DNA from 4 places in the Arthrobacter sp. SE2 genome. Region 3 is predicted to be linked to each of the others. Evidence: riboswitches for the same ligand, from Rfam matches in the RefSeq annotation. Region 3 holds a riboswitch; each other region holds the start of a gene.

Region 1 (7,494 bases), on a different contig from region 3:
CACGGGATCCTCCCAGCGCGTCAAGTGACTTTCAAGCCCGGCGAACTCCGGGCCCACCACAGGCCGGAAGTCCGGTTTGTGGACATCGCCGGCATGCATGATGCGGGACAAGCGATGGACCCAGGGCACTGAAGTGTCCAATTGGTTCCAGATCAAGCCGATAACGCCCTGGGGTCGAAGGATCCGGGCGATCTCGGTGCTGGCGGCGAGGGGATCGCACCAGTGCCAGGCCTGGGCAACGCTGACGACGTCGAATGCTGAGTCCGCCAGTCCAGTTGCCTCGGCCGTGCCCTCCAGGGCGACCACTTGTGGATACGTTTTGCGCAGCTGGGTGAGCATGTCCGTGGAAGGGTCCACTGCGGACACAGCCAGCCCGCGCTCGACAAGGAGCGACGTGAACTTCCCCGTGCCGGCGCCGATGTCTGCCACGTCCCGCGCGCCTTCAGGCAGCAGCCAGTCAGCTGAATCCGCAGGGTAGCCGGGCCTGACACGGTCATAGTGTTCTCCGCCGTCCTGGAAACTCTGACCGAGTTCAAGGCGCCGCTCCTCATAGAGCTTCGGGCCAGCTGACGTGCCTTTGGGTCGCGGGGCCACGCAGGAACTCCTTCGTAGGACAGGAAAAATACCCTACGAATCTACCGCAATCAGTCGGTGCTGCAGGGAGCGGCGCCCGCGGTCCCGGGAGTGTTGGGAGCCCACTCCGGGTAGCTTCGGTGGTCGTTCGCCGGCACCCACCGGCCGGCATCCACCACGTAGTCCCAGCCGAGGCCATTGCTCTTGAGCGCCTGGATGCCCGCGATGAGCCGGGTGGCGTCTTCCAAGCGCGAGCCCACGCCGAAACTGGCTCGCAGGGATCCGGAGGGAAGGCCGAGGCGCTTGAGCAACGGGTGGGCGCAAAAGCGTCCGTCGCGCAGGCCAATGCCGTGCTCGGCCGCAAGATAGGCAGCCACAAGTCCGGCGTCGTAGCCCTGGAGCGAGAAGTTCACGACGCCGATGGTGTCCTGGGGATCCGTGTCGCTGAAGATCTGGTGTACGGTCACGCCGTCGATTTCCTTGAGGCCGTCGACCAGATGCGAGCGGATGGCGGCCTCGTGGGCGTGCCATTCATCGTGGTCGAGGCTGGCAATGACCTGCGTGGCCCGGGCGAGGGTGGCCGCGCCGAGTACGTTCGGCGAGCCGCCTTCGTGCCTGGCCGGTCCTGTGGCCCAGCTGACCGAATCGAGGCGCGCTTCGCGGACGGCCCCGCCTCCGGCCAGGTGCGGTGTGCCGGCGTCGAGCCAGTCGGGACGACCCACCAGGACACCTGCGCCGAACGGTGCATAAAGCTTGTGCCCAGAGAAAACCAAGTAGTCGACATCCGCTGCGGCGATGTCGATTCTGCGGTGCGGGGCGAGTTGCGCCGCGTCCACCACAATCCGCGCCCCGAATTCGTGGGCCAAGGCAGCGAGTTCCTTGATGGGCAGGATTTCGCCGGTCACGTTTGACGCGCCGGTGACAGCCAGAAGGCTGACGCCGCCGTGGGAGAGCGCCGTGCGGACATTGGCGACGGTCTCGGACAACGTTCCCGCGGCAACGATGCTGCGGTGGGGGACACTTTGCCACGGGAGGAGATTGGCGTGGTGCTCAATGTCCAGGTAAAGGACTTCGCCAATGTGTCGACCGTCCTCAACTGGCAGGCAGCCGGCCAGTAGATTGAGGGAATCGGTGGTGTTGCGAGTGAAAATGACCGAATCGTCCGGCCGGCCGCCAACGAAGTCACGGACGATGTTGCGGGCGTTTTCATAGACCGAGGTGCTGATTTGGGAGGCATAGCCTGCGCCGCGGTGGACGCTCGCGTAGTACGGCAGGATCTCGTTGAGGTACGCGGAAACCACGGTCAGCGCAGGTGCGGAAGCGCCGTAGTCAAGGTTGGCGTAGCGGATGTGGCCGCCCTGGATCAAGGGTGCCTGCAACTCCGCGCCGGTGACCGCGGCGAGCGGGCGCGATGCCCGGGGGAGGGTTTCACCGCGGTGCTGTGCAGATTCGTTGTTCAGCGAAAGAGCCGGGGAAGTAAATGTGGCTGTGCTCATGGGACCTCACTCAAGAGGGACCCCTGCGTGCAGGGGGTCCGCGCTTGCCGCATCCGTTCCGGACCGGCCGGGTCGTCACCCGGGGCACCCCGCCGCGATGGAGGGTTGCCGGCCAGCAAACCGGGGTTTCGCGCTGGCACTCGTGACCTGTAAAGAGCGTAGGACACCAGCAAGGCTCATTCCAATGTGACCGGCGATTGTTAAGCGGATTATTACACCGCCGGAAAAGTGTGCCTTCTGCCGAAGAAAAAACGGCGGACACCCCCAAAAGTGGGCGTCCGCCGTCGTTTATTCAGTGGAGAGAGCGGACTAGAGGAGGTCGTCGAGCTCGGGGTTGAGCCTCTTGAGGACCTCGGAGTGCAGGATCGAGTTAGTGGCCACGGCGTTTCCGCCGAAGGGACCATCCGCACCGTCCAGGGACGTGAAGCGCCCCCCGGCTTCCGTCACGATCGGCACCAAAGCCGCCATGTCGTAGACCTGGAGTTCCGGCTCGGCGGCGATGTCCACGGCGCCCTCGGCCACGAGGCAGTAGGACCAGAAGTCGCCGTACGCACGGCTGCGCCAGACATCGTTCTCGAGGCCCAGGAAGTTGTCCAGCTTATCGTGCTGCTTCCACTCGGAAAGCTCGGAGTAGGAAAGCGAGGCGTCTTCGAGCCGCGACACGTTGGAAACCTTCAACCGGGTGGCTGCGGCCAGCGACCGGCCCATGTAGGCGCCCGAGCCCTTGGCCGCCCACCAACGCTTGCCGAGCGCCGGAGCGCTCACGAGCCCCACTACTACCTCGCCCTCGTCCACGAGGGCGATCAGCGTAGCCCAGACGGGTACGCCACGCACGAAGTTCTTGGTCCCGTCAATGGGATCGATGATCCAACGCCGCGAGCCGTGGCCCGTGCTGCCGAATTCTTCCCCGAGGACGGCGTCGCGGGGGCGGGAACGGGAGAGCTGCCCGCGGATTGCTTCTTCGGCGGCTTTGTCTGCATCGGTGACGGGGCTCAGGTCGGGTTTGGTCTCGACCTGGAGGTCCAGGGCCTTGAACCGCTCCATTGTCAGGGAATCGACGGAGTCGGCCAGGACGTGTGCCAGCCGCAGGTCGTCGTTGTAGCTCGAATCGGGTTGGGTCATGGTTCCAAACTACCGTCTATTCGCCGGTGAGCCGGGGAGGTAGGACGGCAAGCGCGCAGTTAGTTGACGGTACCCAATTCCTTGGTCTCCTGGGCTTCCATGCGCGGGTCCGCGCCGAGGAGCCGGCGCAACGACGCCAAGCGGGCCGGGCCTGCCTCGCCGGCGTGGCCGTCGGCGACCCAGGAATCCAGTCCGCATCGAACCGCGGAAGCATCGTGCTTGCAGCCTCGCTCGCACATTTCGGTTCCGGGTTCCAGATCCGGGAAGGCATGCAGGATGCGGTCCGGGTTCACGTGGGCGAGGCCGAAGGAGCGGATGCCGGGCGTATCGATGATCCAGCTGCCGCCAGGGGCGTCGCTGAGTTTCAGAGCAAGGGCAGAGGACGAGGTGTGCCGTCCGCGCCCCGTCACCGCGTTGACCCCGCCCGTGGCGCGCTCGGCGCCGGTGAGGGCATTCACCATGGTGGACTTCCCGACGCCGGAATGGCCCAGGAGCACGGTGACCTTGCCGTCGAGGTAGTCCCGCAATTGATCGACGGCGTCGCCATCGAGGCGGGCGGACAAGCCGTCGTCGGAGCGGGCATCGATACCGGAGGCGCCTGCGTCGGCCGTCCGGCTGATGATGATGGGAAAACCAAGGCTCACATAGTTGGCGAGCAATTCCGTCGGATCCTTGACGTCCGCTTTGGTGACGAGCAGCAGCGGCTCGATTCCGGCGTCGTACGCTGCCACCAAGGCGCGGTCGATGAATCCGGTGCGCGGCTCCGGGTTGGCGGCCGCGACCACCACCACGAGCTGGTCGGCGTTGGCGACGACGGCCCGTTCGATCGGATCCGTGTCATCGGCACTTCGCCGCAGGAGGGTCTTGCGCTCCTCGACGCGCACGAGGCGGGCGAGGGTGTCCGGGGCTCCGGACACATCGCCGACGAGGGCCACGAAGTCTCCGGGAACCACAGGGGAGCGCCTCAGTTCCCGGGCACGGGCGGCAATGACGATGCGCTCGTTGTCCGAGCTTTCGCCCACTATCGCGGTGTAGCGGCCGCGGTCGACCGTAATAATGCGCCCGATCACGGCGTCGTCGTGGCTGGGGCGGTCCTTCGTGCGGGGGCGTGTGCCCTTCTTGTTGGGGCGGATCCGGACGTCGGACTCATCCCAGGAGCTTGCGTCGCGGGCCATCGTTAGTTGCTTGTCTCCGTTGAACCCGTGTCCGCGACCGCCTGGCCGGCACTGAGCATCGATGCCCAGATTTGCGGAAATTCGGGCATGGTCTTGGAAGTCGTCGCGATGTCTTCAACCTGGACACCCTCGACGGCGAGCCCAAGGATGGCGCCCGCGGTAGCCATGCGGTGGTCGGCATAGCTGTGCATGACGCCGGCGTGCAGCGTCGCGGGCCGGATCACCAAGCCGTCGCTGGTTTCCTCGGCGTCGCCGCCAAGCCGGTTGATTTCGGCGACCAAGGCAGCCAGCCTGTCCGTTTCGTGGCCCCGCAAATGAGCGATGCCGGTGAGTCGGGAAGGGCTGGTTGCCAGCGCGCACAATGCCGCAACGGTAGGGGCGAGTTCGCTGGTTTCGTCGAAGTCCGCGCCCAGGATCTCCGGTCCGCCGGTGACTGTCAGCGTGCTGTTGTCCAGCGTGACAGTGGCACCCATGGTGGCGAGGATGTCCCGCCAGAAGTCCCCGACTTGCGTGGTGTTGGCCGGCCAGTTGGGGATCCGGACAGTTCCCTTCGTGGCCAACGCCGCGGCGAGGAAGGGACCCGCGTTGGAGAGATCCTGCTCGATCCGCTCGTCGAACGCCTGGATGGTACCGGGGGCGACGCGCCAATGGTTCGGCACGGAGTCATCCACCTGCACTCCGACGCCGCGCAGGACCGAGACGGTCATGTTGATGTGGTCAAGGCTCGGCACGGGCTTGCCGACATGCTCCAGGTGAAGGCCCTCATCGAACCGGGCGCCGACCAGCAACAGGGCGGAGACGAACTGCGAAGAAGCGCTCGCATCGATCACCAAGTGGCCACCGCGGACAGAGCCGGTGCCGGAAACCTTGAACGGCAGGGAGCTCGCGGTGTGCCCGTCCACTGCGCTGACTTCCACTCCGAGTGTCCGGAGGGCTTCGATGATGGTGCCCATGGGACGTTGGCGTGCGTGCGGATCGCCGTCGAACACCGACGCGCCGTTGCGGAGGGCCGCGAGCGGCGGCACAAAGCGCATGACCGTGCCGGCCAGGCCACAGTCGATGGCGGTCTCCGATGCGTCAGCCGCCGGGTCGATGGGGGTGACTTCAAGATCCGGGCCGTAGTGTCCATCGCCGGGAACCTCGGTAATGGTGGCGCCGAGCTGGCGCAGGGCCTCGACCATCAGGGCGGAATCCCGCGAATGCAAGGGTGCCCGCAGCCTGCTTGGGCCGTTGGCCAGCGCCGCCAGGACCAGATAGCGGTTGGTCAGGGACTTCGAACCAGGAACCGTGACCGTGGCATCCACAGGGTGGCTGGCGAATGGTGCCGGCCACAAGGGGAGTGCGGAGGCTGTGGTGCTCCCTGAATCGTCTGTCTGCGTGGCGGGGGTTCCTGGCATGCTTCCTTATGCTCCAACTGCGTTGTCTACGGCCTTGCGGACGGCCCGGTCTGTCTTCTTGAACTGCTTGCCCGTGGCCTTCTTGGCATCTATGGCGAGGTGTTCGGCGCGCCAAGCGAGGCTCGGTTTGCCCGCGGTGTCGACTGCGGCAAGGAAAACGCCACCCGTCAGCGAAATGTTCTTGAGCAACTGGGCGCGGCGGGCGAGCCGGCCTTCCTTGGTGCTGATGTCGGCAGAACGCCACTCAACAAAGGTATTCAGGATCGAGATGCCGGCAAGCAGGCTTGCCGAGAACCGGGAACATTTGCCGAGGGCCAGCAAGGCGCCGGCCCCCACTTGCGCGCCGCCGATGACCCGCGCCAGCACCTTCTCGTCCGCCGGGAAAGGCAATGACTCGGAAGCGCGGCGGAGCAGGGGAGAGAGCTGTTTGGCAGTGTCATCCGCGTTCTTGAGCTTGTCCAGCCCTGCGACGACAAAACTGGAAGCCAACATTGGCCTGGCGAGAAAACGGACGAGGGACATGTTTTGCCTCCTGGATGGCTTGCCACAGTGTTCAGGTGGTGTTGCGTTCAAGTGGTGCGGTGTTCACGGGGTGCAGTCGGATCTAGTCTTGCATCTTTGCGGAATATTTGCCCGGAGCCTGCCGTTGTCAAGAGAAGGTGCGGTATGGGCTGGACCTTGGAATGTGGCGCGTGAGTTGTGCCGCGCTGTGTCACGTCAAGTGAGTGGAGATGGTTTTTTGGCCTTGGTTAAGGACCGCGAGGGACACTTGGCGCTCGGGCGGGAGCTGCCAAGGGACTCCCGGAGGGTGACAGTAGACTTGGATGCAATGAGCACCATGGATCCGGCCGCAGCGGCCATGTACAAAGCAGCGACCGAAGTCACGGACGCAACGTCCGACGGCGACGCAACTGTTGAGGCCGACGTCGAGATTGCAGTGGACTTCGCAACCGAGACCCCCGAGCAACGGAGGGCGCGCTTCGAACGCGACGCCATGCAGTATGTCGACCAGCTCTATTCGGCTGCCATGCGCATGGCCAGGAATCCGTCCGACGCCGAGGACCTGGTCCAGGAGGCCTACACCAAGGCCTTCTCAGCCTTCCACCAGTACAAGCCGGGCACCAACCTCAAGGCGTGGCTGTACCGCATCCTGACCAACACGTACATCAACCTCTACCGGAAGCGGCAGCGCGAACCGTTGCAGTCGAATTCGGACACCATCGAAGACTGGCAGTTGGCGCGGGCGGAATCCCATACGTCCGCGGGGCTGCGCTCTGCGGAGGCGGAGGCACTGGATCATTTGCCGGACTCGGACGTGAAGAGCGCCTTGCAGTCCATTCCGGAGGAATTCCGGCTCGCGGTGTACTTCGCTGACGTCGAAGGCTTCGCATACAAGGAAATATCAGACATCATGAATACCCCGATCGGGACGGTCATGTCCCGGCTTCATCGCGGCAGGAAAATGTTGCGCGATCTGCTGGCGGACTATGCCGCAGAACGGGGAATCAGCGCCGGCGCGGAAGAAAAGGCCTTGGCCGTGGGCGCGGCCACAAGCAAAAAACAGGAGAAAAGGAAATGAGCTGCCAAGGATTGGGCGACTGCGACGATGCTCGGATGCAGCGTATCTACGAGTACCTCGATGGTGCGTTGACCCGCGAGGACATCGCAGAGATCAAAGTGCATCTGGAAGACTGCCCGGAGTGCACCGAGCAATACGACCTTGAATGCGTC
Region 2 (7,494 bases), on a different contig from region 3:
GAAGACATTCCATAACCGTCGCCCGCGTGCCGGAGGATTTCAGCCACCGGCCGTGATCCTCACAGCAGCGACGCCCCCGCCTGTTGAGGCGGCGGAAGCACCTGAATAAGCCCGCATTACTAGAACCTGGACATTGACCGACGCAGGCTGCAGCTGAACAACTCGCGAGTAGGACGTAGCGCAATCGATCGTCTGATCCTGCGGGGCAAGGCCGATCCGTGGATCCTGGGCGATGACAAGGTGGACATCCGAGGCGCCAACACAGGCTGCGGTCAGAGTATACGGGCCCGCGTCCTCGACCCTTGCACTCTTTCCAACCCCGCTAACGGCGCCGCCCACACCGCCGGAATCCTCCAGGATCACCGCGCCGGAGGCTCCCCCGAGAAGTTGCTTGGCGGTAACGAGGTTCCTGGCTTCCAGCGCTACGGTTGCCTGATCCTTGGTGGGCAACGGCGCCCGCGGAGGGGAACTCCGCGTGGGCCCGGCAGCGGGCCGGGGATCGCCGGCGTCGGTATATTGACAGCCGGACAAACCGGCCGCCAGCAGCAGCCCTGCCAGTAATACCGCTACGGTTCTGGTTCCCCCATGAGCCACCATGAATCCGAGTGTAGCGGGCAGGCAAATTTAGCATGGCGACCCTATTGTGCCGCCATGCCCTCAGTAGTTAACTAGTTGCGGCCGGTCAAGCTTGTTAAACGTCTGGTGCGCCGGTTCTGGGGCCGGCGCACCAGACTTCCCCAACTAACTCGCATTTGTTGTCGTTTAGCGGCCTGTAAACGACAACAACTGCGAGTCAGTTGGGCTTCTCAGGATCCGATGGGAGAAAGTGCCCGCACCAGACCGAAAAGGTCCTTGGGGTCATCGGGGTTCGCGACGAGGTCGATCTCCTCGAAAAATTCCGAACCCTCAACGGCATCGCGCAGATACCGCAGGGCGGAAAAGTCCTCGATCGCGAAGCCCACGGAATCGAAAATCGTGATCTGGTCCGTGGCGGTGCGGCCCGGCGCGTGCCCGCACAGGACCTGCCAGAATTCCGTGACGGGAAATTCGGCGGACATTTGTTGGATCTCGCCTTCAATCCGCGTCTGGGGATCGTATTCCACAAAGACATCGCCGAGGCCCAGGATGGCAGCGTCGAGTTCGGTCTTCCCTGGGCAATCGCCACCGATCGCGTTGATGTGAACACCAGGCGAGACCTGGGCAGCCGTCAGGATGGTGGCATTCGCCTTGTCCGCCGTGCAGGTGGTGATGACATCGGCGCCCTCCACTGCAAGGGCCGCCGAGCCCGCGATGGTGATGTCGAAGCCGAGGGGAGACATGTTCCGGACGAACTTCTCCATCGCAGCCGGATCCGTGTCCCAGATCCTGACAGTGTTTATGCCCAGGGCCGCCCGGAAGGCCAGGGCCTGAAACTCCGATTGGGTTCCGGTCCCGATCATCGCCATGATGCGGGCATCGGGGCAGGCGAGTTTCTTCGCGACCATCCCGGACGTGGCCGCCGTCCGCAGCGCTGTCAGCACAGTCATCTCTGCGAGGAACGTCGGGTAGCCGTTATGGACGTCGGACAGGACACCGAAAGCTGTCACCGTCTGGAAGCCACGCGCTGGATTCGAAGGGTGTCCATTTACATACTTGAAGCCGTATGTTTCCCGGTCGCTGGTGGGCATCAACTCGATGACCCCAAATGGCGTGTGACTTGCCACCCGCGGAGTCTTGTCAAAAGATTCCCACCGCCGGAAGTCGTCTTCCAAGTATCGAATCATCTCCGAGATGATGGTCTCCGGGCCTCGCCCGGCCGTCCAGCGAACCATATTGCGGACATCGACAAAGCGCGTCATGTGCGCTCCTTTCCCTTACAAGCACTGTTGCTACGAGGCTACGGAGCGGCGATATGCATCCACAATTGCCAAAGTACGTACTTTTCATTGAAAAGCTGGACAAAATGATGAACACGTCTTTACATAATGCTCATTGGATACAGGCGTCCGTCATCCGGACGGCTACCGCAGGACGGAACTGAGCAACAGGCTCGTCTCGCTATTGACGATCCCCTCGATGCCGCGGATCCTGCCCAACACCTGGTCAAAGTCGCTGAGGCTTTCCGTGCGCAGCTCGGCCACGAGATCCCAACCGCCGTTCGTGGTGTGCAGCGCCCAAATCTCGGGAAGCCCCCTGAGCTGGCGAATGACTTTGTCGGCCGATCTTCCCTCCACTGCTATGAGCGCAATAGCCCTAATCGCAAGTGGATCGACCTCGTCGCGCACCCTGGCAGTGAAACCAACGATGGTTCCCGAGGAGACAAGACGCTCGAGCCGGCTATTCACAGTGGCCCTGGCTACGCCCAGCTTACGCGCGAGGCTCGCCACGGACGCCCTGCCGTCCTCCCGGAGGGCGGAGAGGAGCTGACGGTCAAGGTCGGTGAGTGCTGCCATAAAGATAAACGTATCGCCCATTCCCCAAGCGGGCCTGAGTCCGTAGGGTATCGACATGAGCATCTACATCAGCCCCGACTCTGCTGCATGGTCGCTGACGGCCATGGCGACTGGTGCGTCAGCGGGATCAATCGATGATGCAAACGGCATGTCCAACTTGGTGAAGGAAATCTACGAGACAGAAGGTTTCGAAGCCCTGTCGGGTGTGGTTTTTGCCTTGGCTCATCACAACAGCCTCTCGCTGCACGCGCTCGCCACGGCCACCGGGATATCCGTGCACGAGTTGCTGGAAATCCGGAAGCACCAAGGTTCCACTTTCCATTACTCGCCTACGGGAGTAGCGTCGCGGTTTGACGCCATTCCACCCCGGATCCAGGCAAGCCTTGAACCGCTGCCGAAAGAAACCGACGCCTAAGACCCCCGGTTACGGAACATGACGACGGCCGGTGATGCAGGCCGCCGTCGTGGATGTTATTTTCTTCTTGAGTAATGAGCACCAGCGCGAAGCCCTGACTTGCTGGTCGGCAACCCTCTCTCCGGCGGGGTGCCTCAGGTGACTACTCGGCGTATCGACACTTTCGAACTGCAAGCGTGACTGAGGAGCACCAATGCCTGAACCCACCGAAGAAAAACTCTCGTACCGTCTCATCACGGGCCCTGACACGAAGGATTTCTGCGAGCGGATCTCCACCGCCCTCGCGGAGGGATATGTGTTGCACGGCAGCCCAGCCGCGACCTTCAACGGCAGTGACGTGATTGTGGCGCAGGCCATCGTCCTCCCCGCAGCGATCGCCAGCGCGGACGCAGCAGTTGCCAATGCAGTAGACCAGCTTGATGAAGAGTTCGACGGCGAGGGCCACGCATGAGCTATGCAGGCGACCTCAGCCCGCACGACGCCTGGGCCAAACTGGAACAAGGCGCCATCCTGGTGGACGTCCGCACCGAAGGCGAGTGGGCACACATCGGGATCCCGGACACCAAAGCCACCGAGAACGATCCCTTGTTCATCCAGTGGAACCTGGCCGGCGGGATCCCCAACTCACGCTTCATCGACGATCTGAAGCAGCAGGCTCCGGAAGCGGACGGCACCGAACTGGTCTTCCTGTGCCGCTCCGGCCAGCGTTCCATCGCCGCTGCGATCGCCGCAACACAGGCCGGCTACACCGCCTACAACGTCCTCGAGGGCTTCGAGGGCGAACCGGACCGCTACGGCGAGCGAACCGTGAACGGCTGGAAAAACCGTGGACTTCCGACGAACCTGGGGAACATCTAAGTGACTTTCAATCCTGACGCCGCCGGCTGGAGCCCTGACACCCAGGCAGTCCGCGGCGGTCTTGACCGCACCAACTTCCAAGAAACGTCCGAGGCCGTCTTCCTGAACTCCGGCTTCGTCTATGAGTCCGCCGCAGCCGCAGAGCGCGCATTCACGGGCGAGGACGAGCGCTTCGTCTACTCCCGTTACGGCAACCCCTCCGTGGCCACTTTCCAGGAGCGACTCCGCCTGCTCGAAGGCACCGAAGCGTGTTTCGCGACGGCGTCGGGCATGTCCGCTGTCTTCACCGCCCTCGGTGCGTTGCTGGCCGCCGGCGACCGCGTGGTTGCCGCCCGCTCGCTCTTCGGTTCCTGCTTCGTGATCCTCAACGAGATCCTGCCCCGTTGGGGCGTCGAGACCGTCTTCGTGGACGGCCCGGACCTGGACCAGTGGCGTGCCGCATTGTCCGAGCCGACAACGGCAGTGTTCTTCGAGTCGCCGTCGAACCCCATGCAGGAAATCGTGGACATTGCAGCGGTGAGCGAACTAGCCCACGCGGCGGGCGCTACCGTCGTCGTCGACAACGTCTTCGCCACTCCGCTGCTGCAGCGCTGCGGCGATCTCGGCGCGGACGTGATTGTCTACTCGGGCACCAAGCACATCGATGGCCAGGGCCGGGTCCTGGGCGGAGCAATCCTGGGCACCAAGGAATTCATCGACGGTCCCGTGAAGCAGCTCATGCGGCACACCGGGCCGTCGCTTTCCGCGTTCAACGCCTGGGTCCTGACCAAGGGCCTGGAGACGATGGCGCTGCGCGTCAATCACTCCTCGGCGTCTGCGTTGCGGATCGCCGAATGGCTTGAGGAACAGCCGGCCATCAGCTGGGTCAAGTACCCGCTGTTGAAGTCGCACCCGCAGTTCGAGCTCGCCGCGAAGCAAATGAAGGCCGGCGGAACCGTGCTCACCTTCGAGCTGCTCCCCTCTGCCGGGCGATCGGCGAAAGAGGCCGCCTTCGCGCTGCTGGACGGGCTCGCCGTGATCGATATCTCGAACAACCTGGGCGACTCCAAGTCCCTCATCACCCACCCCGCCACCACCACGCACCGCGCCATGGGTCCGGAAGGCCGCGCGGCCATTGGCCTGAGCGACGGCGTCGTGCGGCTTTCGGTGGGGCTGGAGGATGTGGACGACCTCATCGGGGACCTGGAGCGGGCCCTCAAGGAGGTTTAGCTCGGCGGGTTAACCCGGCGCTTCGCGCCAGTCTTGGCGCACCCAGGTGAGGACGGGCTGCGGCTTGGTGTCGCTCTCGTCCCTCTCCGAGCGCATCGTGATCTGAACGGCGTGCTCGACGACGGCGGCCAGCCCGGCGGCGTCGGGCGCGCCCCCGTTGGTCTCGCTCCAGCGCCCGGCAACACCACGCTGTTCGATAGCGCCGTTGCCACGGCCCAGGATGGCCGCCACGCCGGCTTGGACCAAGTCGAATTCGCCCTGTTCAGCGAGGACAGGTTCCAGGTACTCCACCAACGACCAGACGACGTCCGCGGCGGGCTCCGGGCGGAACGTTCCGAAGTCCAGCAGTTCGGTGCGAAGTCCGAAGTTGCTTGCCTGCCAGGACGCCATCCGCAAAAGCGCCGTGGGCACGGCCGCCGGCTCTATTCCGGCATGGTATTCACGAACAGAAGTCTCGACCAAGGCCCTGACGAGCACCGCGATGAGCGCCGCATCCTCGGCCCGTAGGCAGACATCGGCCACCCGGACCTCCACCGTGGGAACGTGCCGGGACAGCCTGGCGTCGAAGTAGACCATCCCCTCGTCCAGCAACACTCCCGTTTCGATGAGCCTCCTGACAACGCGTCGGTAAGCGGCCAAGGAACCGAAGATGGCTGACGGCCCCGACGAAGGCCAGCGGTTCCACGCCTGCGTCCGGTAGCTCTCAAAACCGGTAGCCAGACCCCGCCAGTAAGGAGAATTGGCGCTCATCGCCGTGAAGACAGCGAGCTTGTCCCGGATCCTGTCAAGCACCATCACGCCTTCCTCCGGGGACTCGATCGAAGTGTGGACGTGGAATCCGCAGGTGAGCTGTTCGTGCGCCGTGATGCCGAAACGTTCGAGCATAATGGCGTAGCGGGGATCCGGGGTGGTGTGCAACGCGGCGTCCACGGGCGAGGTGGCCAACGCGGCGATCCTTGCGCCGTGGCGCCGGGCGGCATGGCTCGCGAGGCCCCGCGCCCTGCGGATCTGGTGCAGGAGCTCGGCGTAACTGCGGCATGGCCGGGTCTGGGTTTCGATCTGTTCAAGCTTGAGCTCGTGGCTTAGGCCGGTATCGGGGCCGTCGATCTCCTCAAGGGGCGGACCGGTGTCGGGACTGTCCTGGGCGGGGCCATCGTGGGCCGTGCCGTCGCGGCCGTCGTGGGCCGTGCCGTCGCGGCCGTCGTGGGCCGTGCCGTCGGGGGCGGGCGCGGGGGCCGAGAGGAGCGCGTCGGCAAGCGCGAGCGGCTCGCCGGTCACGGGATCGACGATCAGCAATTCCTCTTCCACACCAAAAGTGCGCACGGATCAATTGTGCGCCATGGCACCCTTGCGGAGACAGATCGGGATTTTGCGGCCCGTCCGACGGATTCTGCCGGATCATTCCGGCAGCAGCAGAGGACAACCCTTACTTTCCGGGCATGGTCGAAAGCCAACCCGGGGATGATCCAGCAGAATGTCGGCCAATTCGTCCACATACGCCATATTCCTTGGCGCATCAGCTGGAGTTCCATGGCTAGCTGGATCCATGGATGCCTTGGAATTCCTTGCTTCAGTGGGTGGGGTCACTCGCGTGGGTCTGCTGCGCGCCAACGGCTATACGCCCTCAGCCATCCACAAGCTTGCCTCCGCTGGGGCACACCAACCACGAAAAGGCGTGGGGGCCCTCCCGTCAGCGGATCCGGAATACCTCGCGGCAATACTCAATAACGGGCATGTCACGTGCGCAAGTGCAGCCCTACGTTACGGCCTGTGGATAAAGGACAAGCCCATGCGTCTGCATCTGGCTACGCGACACTGCCGGGGCAGGGGCTTCGTCCGGCATGGCGGCCTTCGCCTGTCTCCGGAGACTTCCGTCCCCTTGGCATCCGTCGAGGATACTGTGATCCACGCATTGGTCTGTTTATCCGAGGTGGATGCCATTTCGATTGCGCAATCGGCCATGCAGCAGTTCGGTATCGCGCTGGCCATGCTAGAAAGCGAAGTCTCCGCCAACTACTACGGAAACGCCAGAAGGCTTCTGGCCAAGGCCGACGGCCTGTCCGAATCCGTGCCCGAGATCAGCCCCCGTCTGCTGTTTGAGTCAGAAGGCCTGACATTCCGCCGGCAAGTCCAAATCCGCGGCGTGGGACGTGTGGACTTCCTGATTGGACGGCGGCTCATCGTTGAAGTCAACGGCTAAGCCTTCCACGGCTCCCGGGAGGCCTGGAGAAAGGACATGGCCCGACTGAACGCTGCACAGGCACGTGGCATTGACGTCCTGAGCTTCGCTCCCGAAAAGATTTGGAACAATCCGGAGCTGGTGATGGAGGAAATCCGTGCCGTCCTCGCCTTGGACGACGCCCGGCGGTGACGGGCAACGCCGGATTCCGCTGGAAGTCCGAACTCAGAACCGCCATCCGACGCGGTCAGTCCTGGAAGTACTCGATCTTGGCGCCGATGGTGTTGAGCCGCTCGGCCAGGTCCTCGTATCCGCGCTCAATCACGTAGATGTTCCGCAACTCGGACGTTCCGCGGGCCGCCAGCATCGCCAACAGCAGGCAAGCTGCGGGTCGGAGTGCC
Region 3 (7,494 bases):
CCACCCGCCGCTCGTCCGAAGCAGTGGCGAGAGCCTGCCCGCCGCTCAGAAGCAGCTCGCCGCCCCGCAGCAGCGGAGCAATGTCCAGCACTTCGCTCGAATGGACCCAGCGGAGCTGCCGGGACAGTGCCCCAGGCACATCCGTTCGCAGGACTGGTTCAGCCGCTCTCAGGCTCTCGTGTTCGAAAGCGTCGGCAAGGAGTAGGGACATGACACTCCGTAACTAATTTCGGGGAACTATCGTACACATCGTATCTTGTTGCTGTGATCTGGGGCACATACATTGAAGTAGTCCCTTTCCTACACGGAGGATCCCCCAATGCACGAGAACTTATCCACTGCGACGCCTGGGGCTGCAACGGCGCAGACCGACGTCGAACAGAACCTGCAGTCCATTCCCGAATCAGCGCGTACCCGCAGCGTAGCGGGCCAATTCTGGATCTGGGCAGGCGCAAACCTTGCCCCCATCAACTGGGTCCTTGGGGCCCTCGGCGTCCAGCTCGGACTCGGCTTTGCCGATACCGTCACTGTCCTGGTGGTGGGAAACCTGATCGGCATGGCACTCTTTGGCCTGTTTGTCCTCTTGGGGCAACGGACCGGCGCTACCGGCATGGTCCTGGCCCGGGCCGTCTTCGGCCGCCGCGGCAACTACCTTCCGAGCGCCATCCAGGCACTCCTCGGAATCGGTTGGTGCGCCGTCAACACCTGGATCATCCTGGACCTGGTGATGGCACTCCTTGGGAAGCTCGGCATGGTCGATCCGGAGCAGCCCAACGTGGGCCCCAAGATCGTGGTGGCCTTCCTGATCATGTCCGCCCAGGTCACCATCGCGTGGTTCGGCTACAAGGCCATCGCGGCTTTTGAAAAGTGGACCGTCCCGCCCACCATCGTGGTGCTGATCGCCATGTCCGCCGTGGCCTGGTTCGGCATGAATATCGACTGGGGCTACGCGGGCCCTCCCGGTGCTGTCCTTGAAGGCGGCGCGCGGATCGCCGCCATGACCACCGTGATGACGGTCATCGGCATCGGCTGGGGGATCACCTGGTTCACCTACGCGGCGGATTATTCACGCTTCGTCAGCAAGTCCGTCCCCAAGCACAAGGTTTACCTGGCCTCGGTATTCGGCCAGTTCCTCCCGGTAGTGTGGCTCGGCATCCTCGGCGCCAGCCTGGCAACGAAGAGCGGCACGGCCGATCCCGGCCACCTCATCGTCGACAACTTCGGCGTCCTGGCCATCCCGGTCCTGTTCCTGGTCCTACACGGTCCCATCGCGACGAACATTCTGAATATCTATACCTTTTCGGTGGCCGCGCAGGCATTGGACATCAAGGCAAAGCGCCGTTCCTTGAACCTTTTTGTCGGGCTCCTGGCCCTGGTCGGCGTCGTGTTCTTCATCCTGCAGGAGGATTTCGCATCAACATTGAGCACCTGGCTCGGCGGCCTCGTGGCGTGGGTAGCCGCGTGGGGCGGCATCATGCTGGTGCACTACTTCTGGGTGGACAAGCGTAGCCCCGTGGCAGTCGATCGACTCTTCGACCCCGTGGGCACACGTCGGCTCCCGGCAGTCAACTGGGCCGGGATCACCGCGCTTTTGGTAGGAATCTTCGCCACGTGGCTGTTCATGTACGGCGTTCTGCCGATCATGCAGGGCCCCATCGCCACGGCCATGGGCGGGATCGACTTGTCCTGGCTGGCAGGCGGGCTCGTTGCCGCGGCGGTTTACGGCGCACTAGGCCCACGGGTTCATGCCCGATACCTTCCGCTGCCGTCCGCAGGCGCGGTTTCCTCTGCAGCCGCGACGTCGCAGCCCCTTGCGGAAGACGCCGTCGCCAATCTGGTCAACGACTGAGAGGAACCCCGATGACCACCAACGCTTTCCCTGACGAGGCACACCCGATCACGTGGCCCGAAAACTTCAAGGCGGCGGCGTCGTTCACGTTCGACGTCGACGCCGAATCGTGCACCATTGCGCACGATCCCACAAGCACCAGGCGCATGTCCCTCATGAGCCACCAGTCCTACGGCCCCCGGGTCGCCGTTCCGCGCCTCCTGAAGATCCTCGGGCGCCAAGAGATCCAGGGAACCTTCTTCATCCCGGGGTTCACGGCGGAAAGCTACCCGGACGTGGTGCGGCGGATCGTCGACGGCGGCCATGAAGTCGCCCACCACGGCTACCTGCACGAACCCATGCAGGGAATCGATGCCGCCACCGAGGCCAGCTACCTGGATCGCGGGCTCGAAGCCCTCGCGAAGGTAGCCGGGGTCAGGCCGGTCGGCTTCAGGGCACCGTGGTGGGAGCTGAACTGGCACTCGCCGGCGCTGCTCGCGGACCGGGGCTTCCTCTACGATTCAAGCCTGCTCGACGGCGATGCCCCCTACCGCATGGCGGTCGCCTCGGGTGATTCACGGGACATTGTTGAGATTCCGGTCGATTGGGCCCTGGACGATTGGGAACAATACGCGTTCTACCCGGGAGTAACAGGAAGCGGCGTCATCGAGAGTCCGGCCAAGGTCTTGGAGATGTGGACCCTCGAAGCCGAAGCCCACCACGCCCAAGGCAGTTGCTTCGTCTTGACCAACCACCCGTTCATCTCCGGCCGTCCATCCAAGGCCGTTGCCTTGGAGCGGCTGATCGAACGCGTCAAGGCCATGGACGGGATGTGGGTGACCACTTTGGAGCGGATCGCCGAACACGCCATGGCCACGGTCAACGAGATCCACAGCCATGCCCGGATCGAGGTCCCCTCCTACCCAGGCGCAGGAGCCAGCTTCAAGCCTGCCCGTTTGCTGGAAGCCATCCCCAGATAGCTCAACCCGTCCCCGCCCAACTAACTCGCAGTTGTTGTCGTTATCAGGGCTCAAAACGGCATCTAATGCGTGGGCCCACGCCGCAAGGGTTCCCTGGCCGAGCTTGCGAGGCAAGGGTGGCGGTGGGGACTAGTTGGGTGGGGCATAGCTCAGGCAGGGCCTCGACTGGGCTAGAGATCGCTCCGGCACGGGGCCGTGTGGAGTTTGTAGAGTCCGTTCAGGTCTCCGGCTGCCAGGCCATCCGGGGCGCCGATCTCCGGATACATGAGCTGGATGGGGTCCTCTACGTGGTCAAGGCCCACGACGTGGCCAAGTTCGTGTTGAATCACGGCGGAGACGTAATGCGCGCCCCCGGGGACGCCCAGCAGTTCCGTGATTTGCGGGGCGTCGAGGTCCAGGCTTCCGGAGACGTAGCTCTTGGGTCCGGTGCCGAAGCTGTACATGGTGCTGCCGCCGGTTCCGATAACGGTTCCTGCCAACGCCGGAGCCGCCGCGGGCGTGGTCCAGGAAATCAACAGCGGTGCCCAACGATCTCCATAGAGCGCGGGCTGGTAGGGCTTGCGCTTCTCGGAGGGGCTTTCCGTGCTGGGGCCGTCGTCAACGAATTTGAGGCCGGTGGCGGCAGCGATCTTGGCGATGGCGTCGGCGATGAGCCCCTCGGATCCGGCCGGGGCGAGGGCTGCGTTGACCACGTAGTGCAGCGGCCGGCACGGAGAGTAGCCAACGGGGGTGCCGTCGGCGTTGGTGGCCAGGAATTTGTAGGAGCCGCTGGCTGCCGCAGGCTTCGCGGGGGAGCCGAGCGGCTGCCCGGCTTCCTCCAGTCCAGGCGGTGGGGTATCCGGCGCACGAGCCGCCTTTTGTGGTCCCTGCCCGGGAGCCCCGTCCTGCCCGGGCGTGTTTGCGGTGGCATGGGCAGAAGGGGTCAGGTTTGGAAGCAAACCTGTGATGCCGGGGCCGCCGCGGAGGAATCCACTGACAAGCACGGCTACGGCAGCAACCGCCGCCACCACCAGCAAGTTTCGGAACAGCGCCAGAACGGTACTGGGGCGCTTGGACGGCGGACCGCCGTCGTAACCGTAGTTTGAATGCAAGTCTTCCCCCAAGTCCCTGCACCGGCGCCCCGTCGGGCCGGCGCTACTAACCGATGACTGCGCCGAAGACGAGTCCCAGCCCATACGTTGCCGCCGCCGCACCGAGCCCGATGGCCAGCTGCCGGAGGCCGCGGGTCAGCGGCGAGGTTCCGGACAACAAGCCGACGACGGCGCCGGTCGACAGAAGCGCGATGCCCACCAGCGTACCGGCCACAGCAAGCGCCGCGAAGCCCGTCATGCCGAAGATGAACGGCAGGATGGGCACGATGGCGCCCGAAGCGAAGAAGCAGAAGCTCGAGATTGCGGCGCCCCAGGCGGAGCCTACGGCCTGGTGCTCATTGACGGTTTCTTCCACTTCGGGGTGGAGCGAGAGGCTGGGATCGCAATCGCAGCTGTAGAGGCCCATGCGTTCGGCGGCCCGGTGTTCGGCGGCTTCGCGGGACATGCCCCGGGCCAGATACACGAGGACCAGCTCATTGTGCTCGATGTCCAGTGCAGGGGCTGCGGTCAGCGTGGCCTGGGTGGGCCGGGTGGCCTTGAGGAGCTCGAGTTGCGAGCGGACCGAGACATACTCGCCGGCACCCATGGACAGGGCGCCCGCCAGCAGGCCCGCGATGCCGCTGAACAGGACCACGGTGGCGGGAACGCCGGTGGCCGCCATGCCCATCACGAGGGAAAGGTTGCTGACCAGGCCATCATTGGCGCCGAATACGGCGGCGCGGAAGGTGCCGGACAACCTGTTGCGGCCGCGCGTCGCCAGGCCGCGGACTACTTCTTCGTGGATCTGTTCGTCGGCCGCCATGGCGCGGGTCGCTGCTGGATCCTTCGCGTAAGGCGAGCGGCCTTCAGCCCGTTGGGCGAGGGCCAGCACGAACACAGATCCGAAGTTCCGGGCCAGGAAGCCGAGCATTCGGCTTCGGACCGAGGCCGCCTTAGGCATGCCGGCATGTTCGCCGAGGAGCTTGAGCCAGTGTGCCTCATGGCGGCCTTCAGCCTCTGCGAGGGCCAAGAGGATTTCGCGTTCCTCGCCGTCACGACGCTGCGCCAGTTGGCGGTAAACGGCGGCCTCGGCTCGCTCATCCGCCAGGTACTGCCGCCAGCGCTTGATGTCCGACGACGACGGGGGAGTCTTGGGGGCTGCTACGTCTTGCGATGGACTGCTTGAGTCCTGCGGATTGTCTGAATGCGAGTTGTCTGGATGCGAGGGTTTTGTGTGCGGTTGCACCGGGACTCCTGGGTTGCTGGGGCGGGCTTCATCGCCTCATTGCGGCTCCACTCTATCGCCAATTTCCGCGGTTTTTCGGCCGGTAATCCTCACTGGAGAATTTAGGTCCCCCTCAAAAACAGGAGGCTCCCGGGAAGCCTTGACCGCGGCTGGGGGCAGTGCTGGGATGGATGGACAGGGTCCACGAATTGGCGGGGTAGCGCTGGACGGTTGCCTCCTATGCCTGTGCGATGGGCTCAGCGGCACGTCGAACGGAGGTTGCACCATGGACAGCACCGAGACCCACGCCCGCCACCCCGACCGTCCCACGGTCGAGGCCGATCCCGCCTATGACTACAACGAGGACCTGGCGGTGGACGAGGACTGGGAGGACCAATCCGAGGTTCTTGACGACGACGAGCGGCCGGTTGCCCTCGATGCCGACGAACACCGTGAGGCTGAAGATATCGAATAGCCCCGGCTCGCTAAACCCGACGTGCTAAACCCTGGCAGCTAAAACGCGCTCAGGATGAAGTGCTTCTGCACGCCTGCCCGGTGCCCGGTTGCCGCCACCGTAAGGGTGAGTTTCCGTGTCGCCGGGAACCAGCGGGCGGGCTGGACCGCCTTTGAGAGCGCTTCGGTGATGAGCCGCGGCTCATGATGCCAATAGCGTTCCAAGTTCCCGTCCACCACGAACGTGATGGAGCCTTGGGACAGGTCGACGCCTGGAATCACCCGGACGAACTCGTCCACCCGCCGGGGGCGGGGCAACAATAGGGTGCCAGACTGGGTGGTGCGGTCGGCGCCGGCGCCGTTTTCGAAAGGCATGGCCTTCTCCTGTGGAGTTGCTCTTGCCCGTTCGGTTGTCTCTGGTCCGAGCCGGGCCGCTTCTTCATCCGAACCACCCGTGAACATGGGGTTGGCGTGTGGCAAGTCGGAGCTTGGCACCACATCTCTTGAAGCTCTTCCTACTGTACATGGAACGGTACAATCGCTGCCCGGTATTAAGGCCCGGTAGAAACGGTTCCAAACGGCAGCGGCGCCGCACCCTCGAGGAGAAGGTGCGGCGCCGCCGTCGTACTTGGTTCTGTGAAGCTTAGTGGCTGGCAACCGGGTGGGCTTCCAAGGGGAGTTCCTCCACGGCCGCTCCGGCAACGCGGCGGTCCCAAGCTTCGCGGACCGCGGGCTCGGTTGGCGGGGTCAGCAGGGAGACCACAACGTAGACCAGGAGCGAGGCGCCGAGGCCCCAGTAGATGGGATCGTTGGCGTAGACGCCGTCTTCGCTGGGGATGATTCCCGTGGCGTAGGCGATCAGCAGGCCAAGCGTCAGTACGGACCCGACTGCCATGGACCAGGCCGCGGCAATACCGGTGCCGCGCTTCCAGACCAGGCCGCCCAGGATGGCAACCAGGAGTCCACCCACCAGGATGTCGTAGGCAATGGTCAGGGCCACCACGACGTCTTGCGCCGCCATCGAGATCAGCACGGCCACGATGCCCAGGCCAAGGACCCAGTACCGGTTGGCCTTGACGTCGTGCTCGGGGTTTTCGGTGTCGTCGGTGTTGATTGTCTTGCCGAACCAGCTGGCCACGAACGGGACTACGTCGGCGCGGGCAACGGTGGCCGCGGCGATGAGGGCCCCGGAAGCGGTGGACATCATGGCCGCGACCGCCGCGGCCATGACGAGGCCGCCGATGCCGATCGGCAGGATGTGGGTGGCTACCTCGGCGTAGACAACATCCTTGCCAAGGGCCTTCACGTCGATGTTGGGCAGGGCCACGCGGGCGGCCAGGCCGATCAAGGCGCCGGCGACGCCGTACAGGACGCAGTAGATGCCGGCAGTGGCGCCGCCCCAACGGGCCACCTTGGGGGTCTTGGCGGTGAAGACGCGCTGCCAGATGTCCTGGCCGATCAGGAGGCCCAGGGTGTAGACCACGAAGTACGTGACGATGGTCTGCGCTCCGATGCCGTCCAACTGGAAGAAGCTGGCGTCAACCCGGGCACGGATGCCGTCGAAGCCGCCGGCGGCGTTGAGGACGAACGGGAGCATGAGGAAGAAGATGCCCACAGTCTTGATGATGAACTGCACCTGGTCGGCGAGGGTGATGGACCACATGCCGCCGATGGTGGAGTAGACGAGGACGATTGCGCCGCCGACGGCGATGGCAAGCCAGCGCTCCCAGCCGAAGAGGACAACGAAGATGGTGGCGTAGGCGCCAGTGGACGTGGCGCACAGCATGAGGGTGTAGGCCAGCATGACGATGCCGGAGGTCTGCGTGGCGCGCTGGCCGTAACGCAGGCTCAGCATCTGGGAGACCGTGTAGATCTTCAGTCGCTGGATGGTGCCGGCGAAAAGCAGGCTCAGGAGGAGCACGCCCGAACCGATCGCGA
Region 4 (7,494 bases), on a different contig from region 3:
AAAGCCCGACGACGGCGGCAAAGTCCGCCGGGCGCTGCCGGAGCAGCGAGGTGGCCATGGCCATACCCATGGAAAACCCGAGGAGCGTCACCGAGCTGTGGTTGGACTTGAACGAGTCCAGCCAGGAAAACACGTACTCCGCGGCGTCCTTGACGGCGTCGAGGGAGTAGTCGATGGACGCCGTGAGCGGGAACCACGTGAAGCCAGGGCCCGTCGCGATCGGCGCGCGGAGCGAAGCGACGACGAAGTCCTGGGGCAACAGCCCGGCAAGGCTGAAGAGGTCCTGCTCGTTGGAGCCGTAACCGTGCAACAGGACCAACAACGGCTTTCCAGCCCGCTCCTCCTCGTCGTGGGACCACAAAACGACCGGGGCGGGAAAGGCAGAAGCTTGACTCATGGGACTATTCTTGCAGTTACCCATGAGTAACAAGCTACGGGCGCGTAGCGTTGCAGCAAGAGGCAGGATATGAACGTGAGTGACACTGATTCCACGGTGGAGGCAAAGCCGGACGAGCGGATTCATCCGTGGACGCGCTACGTGGCATTGGGTGATTCCTTTACCGAAGGCATCGGCGACCCGGAACCCAACAATCCAGGGGGACATCGCGGCTGGGCCGACCGCGTAGCCGAGGAACTGAGCAGGGGACACCGGGATTTCGCCTACGCCAACCTGGCCATCCGCGGGCGGCTGCTCCAGCAGATCCTCGACGAACAACTTGGCCCGTGCATGGACCTCAAGCCGGACCTCGTGAGCATCTCCGCAGGCGGCAACGACCTTATCCGTCCCGGCGGCGACCCCGACGCCCTGGCCGAGAAACTCGATGCCGCCGTACAGACCCTGAGTTCCGAAGGCGCCACCGTGGTTCTCTTCAACGGCCCGGACACCGTGTCGTCAGTACTTGGCCGGATCCGCGGCAAGGTGGCCATCTACAACGAAAACCTCCGCACCGTGGCCGGCCGCCACGATGCCGTGATCGCTGATATGTGGTCCCTGCGCCAACTCTCCAACTCCCAGATGTGGGACGAAGACCGCCTGCATTTCTCGCCGCTCGGCCACCACACCATCGCCGCGATGCTCCTCGACTCACTCAATGTGCCGCACAACCTCGAGCCGCTGTTCCCCAAGCCGCTCCCCCAGCGCAGTTGGCGCGAAGCCTGCTCGGGCGACCTCGTATGGGCACGCGAGTATTTTGTCCCCTGGGTCATCCGGCGGATCCGGCACCAGTCCTCCGGCGACGGTATCTTGCCGAAACGCCCGACGCCGGGACCCGTCTTCGGTCCTGCCGACACCTTCCTGCCCCGGAGTTGAGCGGGAACCACAGGGCGGGTCACAGGGAGCGAGGCTAAGCTGGTGAAAGACCTAGGAGGCCTCTACCGTGAACAATTTGATCTTCTGGATCATCGTCTGCTCTTGGCTGATTCCGATGGGGATCCGCATGTACAACCGATCGCGCCAACGCAGGCTCCGGGACTATCCTCCACAGAACTACCCCGGTCAGCCCTATCCTCCACAGAACTACCCCGGTCAGCCCTATCCTCCACAGAACTACCCCGTCGGATACCCGGAGCAACCCCCGGTAATCTTCCCGGCTGAGCCGCAACCCCCGGTGCCGACGCCCGTACCGCAGGCCGCTCCGCCGTCGTCGGCTGCTCCGCAAACGAACAGCCCGCCCCAGCCGAACAGCGCGCCCCAGCCGAACAGCGCGCCCCAAGGCTACCGGGCACGGAAACTGGCCGAACTGGACCAGGACTACAGCGACGGGAAAATCGCCATGGAGGATTACATGAAGCTCCGCCAGGAGATCATGAACGGCTGATTCAGCCGAAGAAAGCTTCGCGCAGTTGGGGGCCGAGCTGGCCGATCTCGGTGAGGAAACCGTCGTGCCCGATCGGCGCCTCGATCACGTGAACGGGAACTTCTCCCGGCAAGGCCTTGGCCAGCTCGTGGGATTGTTCCGGGAAGTAGAGGCGGTCCGAGTCCACCGAGGCAACGAAGAACTTCGCCGTTGCCACGGACAGCGCGTCCTCCAATGAGCCCCGGCCGCGGGTGATGTCGTGGCTCATGAGGGCCTCGGTGATGGCGATGTAACTGTTGGCGTCGAAGCGCTGGACCAGCTTGCTGCCCTGGTGGTCGAGGTAGCTCTCCACCTGGTAACGGCCTCGGTCCCCTAATGCGGCAGCCTGGAGGGGTGCCTCGCCGCCTTGGGCGTTCCTGCCGAAGCGGAAGTCCAGCTCATCCGCCGAACGGTAGGTGATGTGGGCGATCCGCCGGGCAAGGGCCAGCCCTGCCTCGGGCGCGGCCTGGCCATAGTAGTCGCCGCCGTTGAAGTCGGCGTCCTGCCGGATGGCGAGCGTCTGGGCCTGCGCGAACGCGATCTGTTCGGCAGTGCTGTACGCCCCGATCGAAATCACGGCGCATCGCTTGACGCGGTCCGGATAGCTGACGGCCCATTCCAGTGCGCGTGCACCGCCCATGGACCCGCCCACGACCGTGTGCCAGCTGTGGATCCCCAAAGCGTCGGCCAGCCGGGCTTCGGCCACGGTGCTGTCCCGCAGGGTCACGAGCGGGAAGCGGGAGCCCCACGGCCTGCCGTCAGGAGCGCTCGACGACGGCCCGGTGCTGCCGTAGCAGCCTCCCACGATGTTGACGGAGACCACGAAGTAGCGGTCCGTGTCGATGGTGGCGCCCGGACCAACGAGTTGCTCCCACCAGCCATCTTCGTCGCTCTCGCCACGGGCCACATGGGTGCTGCCCGTCAGGGCGTGTTCCACCAGGACAGCGTTGGAAGCGTCGGCGTTGAGCCGCCCCCATGTTTCGTACGCAAGGAGGACCTCCGGCAGGAAACCTCCGGCCTCCAGTTCGAGCCCGCCCACGGAAACATATTTGAGGGTTCCGTCCTGGGTACCGGAAAGGGGTATGGCTGTTGCAGCAATTGTCATTCGTTGACACCTCACATCGCGCTTGCCCGCCGCCAACACAGCGAAGGGCCAGGTCTTCACCCGGGGCACCCCGCCGCGATTGGAGGGTTGCCGGCCAGCAAGCCGGGGCTGTCGCTGGCACTCATGACCTATAGGAAGAGTCTAGGAAAACCGGACCCCTCCTGACGAAGATTATGACACCTTTGTGACACTTGACCGTGTTTTGTTCACGAAGCAGTGACCAAGGAGGCCAGCCGGCGAAGATTCATGCGGCGTCGCCCGCCGGCCTCCTGCGCCATCCGGAGCGGTACTAGCGGCCCTTCGCTGCCCGGAATCCTGACTCGAGGTCGGCGAGGATGTCGTCGATGTGCTCGATCCCGACGGACAGCCGCACCAGGCCCGGGGTCACTCCGGCCACGGCCTGCTGTTCGGGGGTCAGCTGGCTGTGTGTCGTGGACGCGGGGTGGATGACCAAGGATCGGACGTCCCCGATGTTTGCCACGTGCGAATGCAGTTCCAGGGCGTCCACGAAGCGTTTGCCGGCGTCGATCCCGCCGCGGATGGTGAAGGACACCACCGCGCCGGTGCCGCGGGGTCCGTACTTCCGCCCGCGTTCGAACCACGGACTGGAAGGCAGCCCCGCGTACGCGACCGATTCGACGTCGTCGCGCCCTTCGAGCCACTGCGCCACTTTGGTGGCGTTCTCCACGTGGCGTTCCACCCGCAGGCTGAGGGTTTCGATTCCTTGGGAGATCAGGAAAGCGTTGAACGGGGAAACCGCCGAGCCGAGGTCCCGCAGGAGCTGGACCCGGGCCTTGAGGATGTAGGAGAGGTTCGCGCCGAGGGCACCGTCCTTGCCGAGGTCGCGGGCATAGACCAGGCCGTTGTAGCTGGGGTCCGGAGTGTTGAAGTTGGGGAACCGCCCGGGGTCCTTGCCGAAATCGAAGTTGCCCGAGTCCACAATGACGCCGGCAATGGCGGACCCGTGCCCGCCCAGGTACTTGGTGGCCGAATGCACCACGATGTCCGCGCCCCACTCGATCGGCCGGATCAAGTAGGGCGTGGCGAGGGTGTTGTCCACAACAAGCGGGACTCCGGCTTCGTGCGCGATGCGGGAGACGCCCTCGATGTCCAAAACGTCCTGGCGGGGGTTGGAGACGACTTCGGCGAAGAACAGCTTGGTGTTCGGCCGCACGGCGTCGCGCCAGTGGTCGAGGTTGTCCGGGTCCTCGACGAAGGTGACTGAGATTCCGAATTTCTTCAGCGTGTGCGCTAGCAGGTTGTACGTGCCACCGTAGAGGCTCGGGCTGGCGACCAGGTGGTCGCCCGCCTCGGCGACGTTGAGGATGGCGAACGTTTCCGCGGCCTGCCCGGAGCTCAGCAGGAGTGCCGCGAGGCCCCCCTCCAGGCTCGCTATGCGCTGTTCCACCGCATCCTGCGTGGGGTTGCCGATCCGGGTGTAGATGGGCGCCAGCTCGGCCAGCGCAAAGCGGTTGGCCGCGCTTTCCGCGCTGGGAAAGACGAACGAAGTGGTCTGGTAGATGGGAAGCGCCCGGGCGCCGGTGGCGGCGTCCGGCTCCTGGCCGGCGTGGATCTGGCGCGTTTCGAATGACCATCCTTGGGACATGCGGACTCCTGGTTGTCTGGGCTTTTGCCGTGCTTCAACCTGCCGGGCTGAAGTATTCAGCCCGCCGGCGTTCGGTTGCCGCCAGTCTAGGGACGGTGTTGCGGGCTCCGGAAGCTTTGTGACGAACACGGTAGTTTTCGGTCCCGGCGCGTCCTGAAGTGACTCTGAGCCGCCTTTTCGATACATCCCACCTTGGTTAGGCTTGACTTAGCTGAGAGCTCCATCACAAAGTGCCAAGATGAAGCCATGCGCATGGATCACGTCTCTTACGCTTGTGAACGAGATGGCCTCTTGGCCACCACCGAGCGAATTTCCGCAGCATTGGGAGTGGACGCAGTCCGGGGCGGAGTGCATCCGCGCTTCGGTACCCGGAACATGATCATCCCCCTTGCTGACCACAAATACCTCGAAGTTGTCGAGGTCCTAGACCACCCGGCATCCGACAAGGCACCTTTTGGACAAGCAGTCCGTGCACGCTCCGCCGCAGGAGGCGGTTGGATGGGCTGGTGCGTCGCTGTTGACGACCTGAGCCCGTTCGAACAGCGGCTCGGACGCGCTGCTGTCCCCGGCAACCGCAAGTTTCCGGACGGCCGCGAACTCGTTTGGTCGCAGATCGGCATCCTGGGACTCATCGCCGATCCCCAGGTTCCGTACCTGCTCCGCTGGGAGGGCGACCCTGCGCTTCACCCGTCCCTCGTGTACCCAAGCGACGTCAAGATGTCCAGCCTCACCATTGCCGGCTCCGCGGAGCGGGTTACCGAATGGCTCGGAGAACCCGTGGAGAAGCCGCTTGAGGACGTCGCAGTCCAATGGATGGCTCCGCACGGAACGCCGGGAATCATGTCGGTAACGTTCGAAACCGCCAACGGAGCCGTCACGATCTGACGGACCAACGGGCCAGGAAGGCCCGGAAAACTTCGGCCGCCATTATGCGGGTGCCAATGACGTCACCCCGCAATGGCGGCCGAAACCTTTTAACTCGACACCTAGCCCAGCCCGATGGCCTTGCCGAAGACACTGAAGCCGACGAACGCCACAATGTCCAGGAGGGCGTGGGCCACCACGAGCGGCATGACCCTTTTGGTCTTCGTGTATATCCAGCCGAACACGAGGCCCATGACGGCGTTGCCGATGAAAGGTCCGAAGCCTTGGTACAGGTGGTAGCTGCCGCGAAGGAGCGCGCTGAGCAAGATCGCCAGCGGGGTGCTCCACCCGAACTTCCCGAACCGGTCCAGGAGGTAGCCCACCACGATCACTTCTTCGACGACGGCGTGCCGCACCGCGGAGAGGACCAGCACCGGCACGGTCCACCAGTAGGAGTCCAGGCCGCTGGGGATGATCGCTGTCGTGATCCCCAGGGCTCGGCCGGCCGCATAGAGGCCAAGCGACGGGATCCCGATCAGCGCGGCGAGGCCTAGTCCTTGCAACGCGTCGCGGCCCGGGCGGGCGAAGGTGAAGCCCAGCCGGGTGAAACCCGAGGGGCTTTCCGCCGTTTGGCGATGCAAAGACAGAAAGTAGAACACCAACACCACAGGGACAAGCGCGAACGCGATATCCAACAGCTGGTAGGTGAGATCGAAGTACCCGCGCGTGCTCTGCGAGCGGTTGAGGGTGGACGTCGCATGGGCCAAAGGCCCCTGGGTCATCTTGTCCAGCAACTGCACCACGGAGTACACGGCCGATTGGCCGAGGGACAGGCCAAGGACAATCAGTACTTCGGCGCGCAACCGGCGCGTTGAGGCTAGGAGCATGCTCCTATCTTGCCTGCATTTGCCTGATGTTTCCCTCGGAGCCGGCTCCCCGGATGTCCGCTTGCATGGACCGGGCGTCTCCTGACCCTATGCTTGGTGGGATGAGCGCGCCAGCACGAATCTTCATGATCCGGCACGGCCAGTCCGCCGCCAACGCCGACACTTCCATCTACAACCGTGTGCCCGATTACCGCATCCCGCTGACGCGGCTTGGCATCGAGCAGGCACGGGCCGCGGGTGAGGCATTGCGCAGGAAGCTCGACGACGAACCCGTGTGCGTTTACGTCTCGCCGTACCTTCGGGCATACCAGACCCTCGAGGCACTGAATCTGGGCAGCCTCACGGAAAGGGTCATCGAGGAGCCCCGGCTGCGTGAACAGGACTGGGCCAACTTCCAGATTGCCGGAGACATCGGGGACCAGAAGGAGCTCCGCAACCTCTACGGGCATTTCTTCTACCGGTTCCGCGAGGGCGAATCAGGCTCCGATGTCTACGACCGGATTTCGTCCTTCATGGAAACCCTGTACCGGCATTGGGAAAAACCCCACTACGCGCCCAACACCCTGCTGGTAACCCATGGCCTCACCATGCGGCTCTTCTGCATGCGATGGTTCCACTGGTCGGTGGAGTACTTCGAGTCCCTCAACAACCCGGGCAACGCGGAGCTACGGACACTTATCCGCAACGACCAGGACAAATACGATCTCGACACGCCGTTCAGCCAGTGGGTGCAGCGCAGTACGGACGAAACCGTGCTGAACGCTCCCCCGATGGTCTTCTGACGGGCACAACGCCGTTAGGCGTCCTTGGCCACGATTACTTCGGTGCCGCCGGCTTCAAATGCAGCTTTATCCTCTGCCGTGATGCCCGAATCCGTGATGAGCCGGCGGAAATCGTACCCGGCCATGGCCGCGAAGGCACGCTTGCCGATCTTCGTGGAGTCGGCGAGGACATAGGAGTCGGTGGCGCGCCGGGCCATGACGGTATTCACCATGGCTTCTCCCTCGTCGGTGATGGTGGGGCCGATTTTCGGATCGACTCCGTTGACGCCGATGAAGGCGATGTCCAAGGCAACCTTCTGCATGATGACATCGGTGTAGGGCCCGACAAGTTCGTAGGAACGCGGGTTCAGGATGCCGCCGGTGACCATGATCTTGATGTTGGGACGCACGGCAAGCTGGGCAGCGATGTTGATGG

The links. Region 3 has a riboswitch for S-adenosylmethionine ahead of AC4CS3_RS12740 (hypothetical protein). Riboswitches for the same ligand answer to the same signal wherever they lie in the genome.
Region 1: linked by a shared signal. The riboswitch ahead of AC4CS3_RS01020 (aminotransferase class V-fold PLP-dependent enzyme) and the one ahead of AC4CS3_RS12740 (hypothetical protein) in region 3 are both predicted to bind S-adenosylmethionine.
Region 2: linked by a shared signal. The riboswitch ahead of AC4CS3_RS18405 (DUF1737 domain-containing protein) and the one ahead of AC4CS3_RS12740 (hypothetical protein) in region 3 are both predicted to bind S-adenosylmethionine.
Region 4: linked by a shared signal. The riboswitch ahead of metX (homoserine O-acetyltransferase MetX) and the one ahead of AC4CS3_RS12740 (hypothetical protein) in region 3 are both predicted to bind S-adenosylmethionine.

The regions. Positions count from the first base shown of each region.
Region 1 covers NZ_JBZAYA010000001.1:205,434-212,927, reverse strand. The annotation lists gene AC4CS3_RS01025 (class I SAM-dependent methyltransferase) at 1-594, opposite strand, end outside; gene AC4CS3_RS01020 (aminotransferase class V-fold PLP-dependent enzyme) at 645-2,069, opposite strand; SAM riboswitch class IV at 2,105-2,217, opposite strand; gene hisN (histidinol-phosphatase) at 2,379-3,191, opposite strand; gene rsgA (ribosome small subunit-dependent GTPase A) at 3,251-4,366, opposite strand; gene aroA (3-phosphoshikimate 1-carboxyvinyltransferase) at 4,369-5,763, opposite strand; gene AC4CS3_RS01000 (DoxX family protein) at 5,770-6,285, opposite strand; gene AC4CS3_RS00995 (sigma-70 family RNA polymerase sigma factor) at 6,503-7,342, shown strand; gene rsrA (mycothiol system anti-sigma-R factor) at 7,339-7,494, shown strand, end outside.
Region 2 covers NZ_JBZAYA010000015.1:53,622-61,115, forward strand. The annotation lists gene AC4CS3_RS18380 (hypothetical protein) at 1-15, shown strand, start outside; gene AC4CS3_RS18385 (hypothetical protein) at 40-597, opposite strand; gene ocd (ornithine cyclodeaminase) at 807-1,838, opposite strand; gene AC4CS3_RS18395 (Lrp/AsnC family transcriptional regulator) at 2,001-2,432, opposite strand; gene AC4CS3_RS18400 (hypothetical protein) at 2,488-2,847, shown strand; SAM riboswitch class IV at 2,918-3,030, shown strand; gene AC4CS3_RS18405 (DUF1737 domain-containing protein) at 3,041-3,298, shown strand; gene AC4CS3_RS18410 (rhodanese-like domain-containing protein) at 3,295-3,705, shown strand; gene AC4CS3_RS18415 (O-succinylhomoserine sulfhydrylase) at 3,706-4,914, shown strand; gene AC4CS3_RS18420 (glutamate--cysteine ligase) at 4,924-6,237, opposite strand; gene AC4CS3_RS18425 (hypothetical protein) at 6,704-7,114, shown strand; gene AC4CS3_RS18430 (hypothetical protein) at 7,151-7,285, shown strand; gene AC4CS3_RS18435 (UDP-N-acetylglucosamine 1-carboxyvinyltransferase) at 7,341-7,494, opposite strand, start outside.
Region 3 covers NZ_JBZAYA010000008.1:68,766-76,259, reverse strand. The annotation lists gene AC4CS3_RS12770 (PucR family transcriptional regulator) at 1-211, opposite strand, end outside; gene AC4CS3_RS12765 (purine-cytosine permease family protein) at 320-1,849, shown strand; gene AC4CS3_RS12760 (polysaccharide deacetylase family protein) at 1,861-2,808, shown strand; gene AC4CS3_RS12755 (matrixin family metalloprotease) at 2,979-3,899, opposite strand; gene AC4CS3_RS12750 (VIT1/CCC1 transporter family protein) at 3,946-5,124, opposite strand; gene AC4CS3_RS12745 (hypothetical protein) at 5,390-5,578, shown strand; gene AC4CS3_RS12740 (hypothetical protein) at 5,617-5,931, opposite strand; SAM riboswitch class IV at 5,946-6,065, opposite strand; gene AC4CS3_RS12735 (sodium:solute symporter family protein) at 6,200-7,494, opposite strand, start outside.
Region 4 covers NZ_JBZAYA010000002.1:180,458-187,951, forward strand. The annotation lists gene AC4CS3_RS03595 (alpha/beta hydrolase) at 1-397, opposite strand, end outside; gene AC4CS3_RS03600 (SGNH/GDSL hydrolase family protein) at 467-1,309, shown strand; gene AC4CS3_RS03605 (hypothetical protein) at 1,377-1,817, shown strand; gene metX (homoserine O-acetyltransferase MetX) at 1,819-2,940, opposite strand; SAM riboswitch class IV at 2,954-3,069, opposite strand; gene AC4CS3_RS03615 (bifunctional o-acetylhomoserine/o-acetylserine sulfhydrylase) at 3,230-4,546, opposite strand; gene AC4CS3_RS03620 (VOC family protein) at 4,793-5,431, shown strand; gene AC4CS3_RS03625 (CPBP family intramembrane glutamic endopeptidase) at 5,533-6,297, opposite strand; gene AC4CS3_RS03630 (histidine phosphatase family protein) at 6,399-7,079, shown strand; gene AC4CS3_RS03635 (DeoR/GlpR family DNA-binding transcription regulator) at 7,094-7,494, opposite strand, start outside.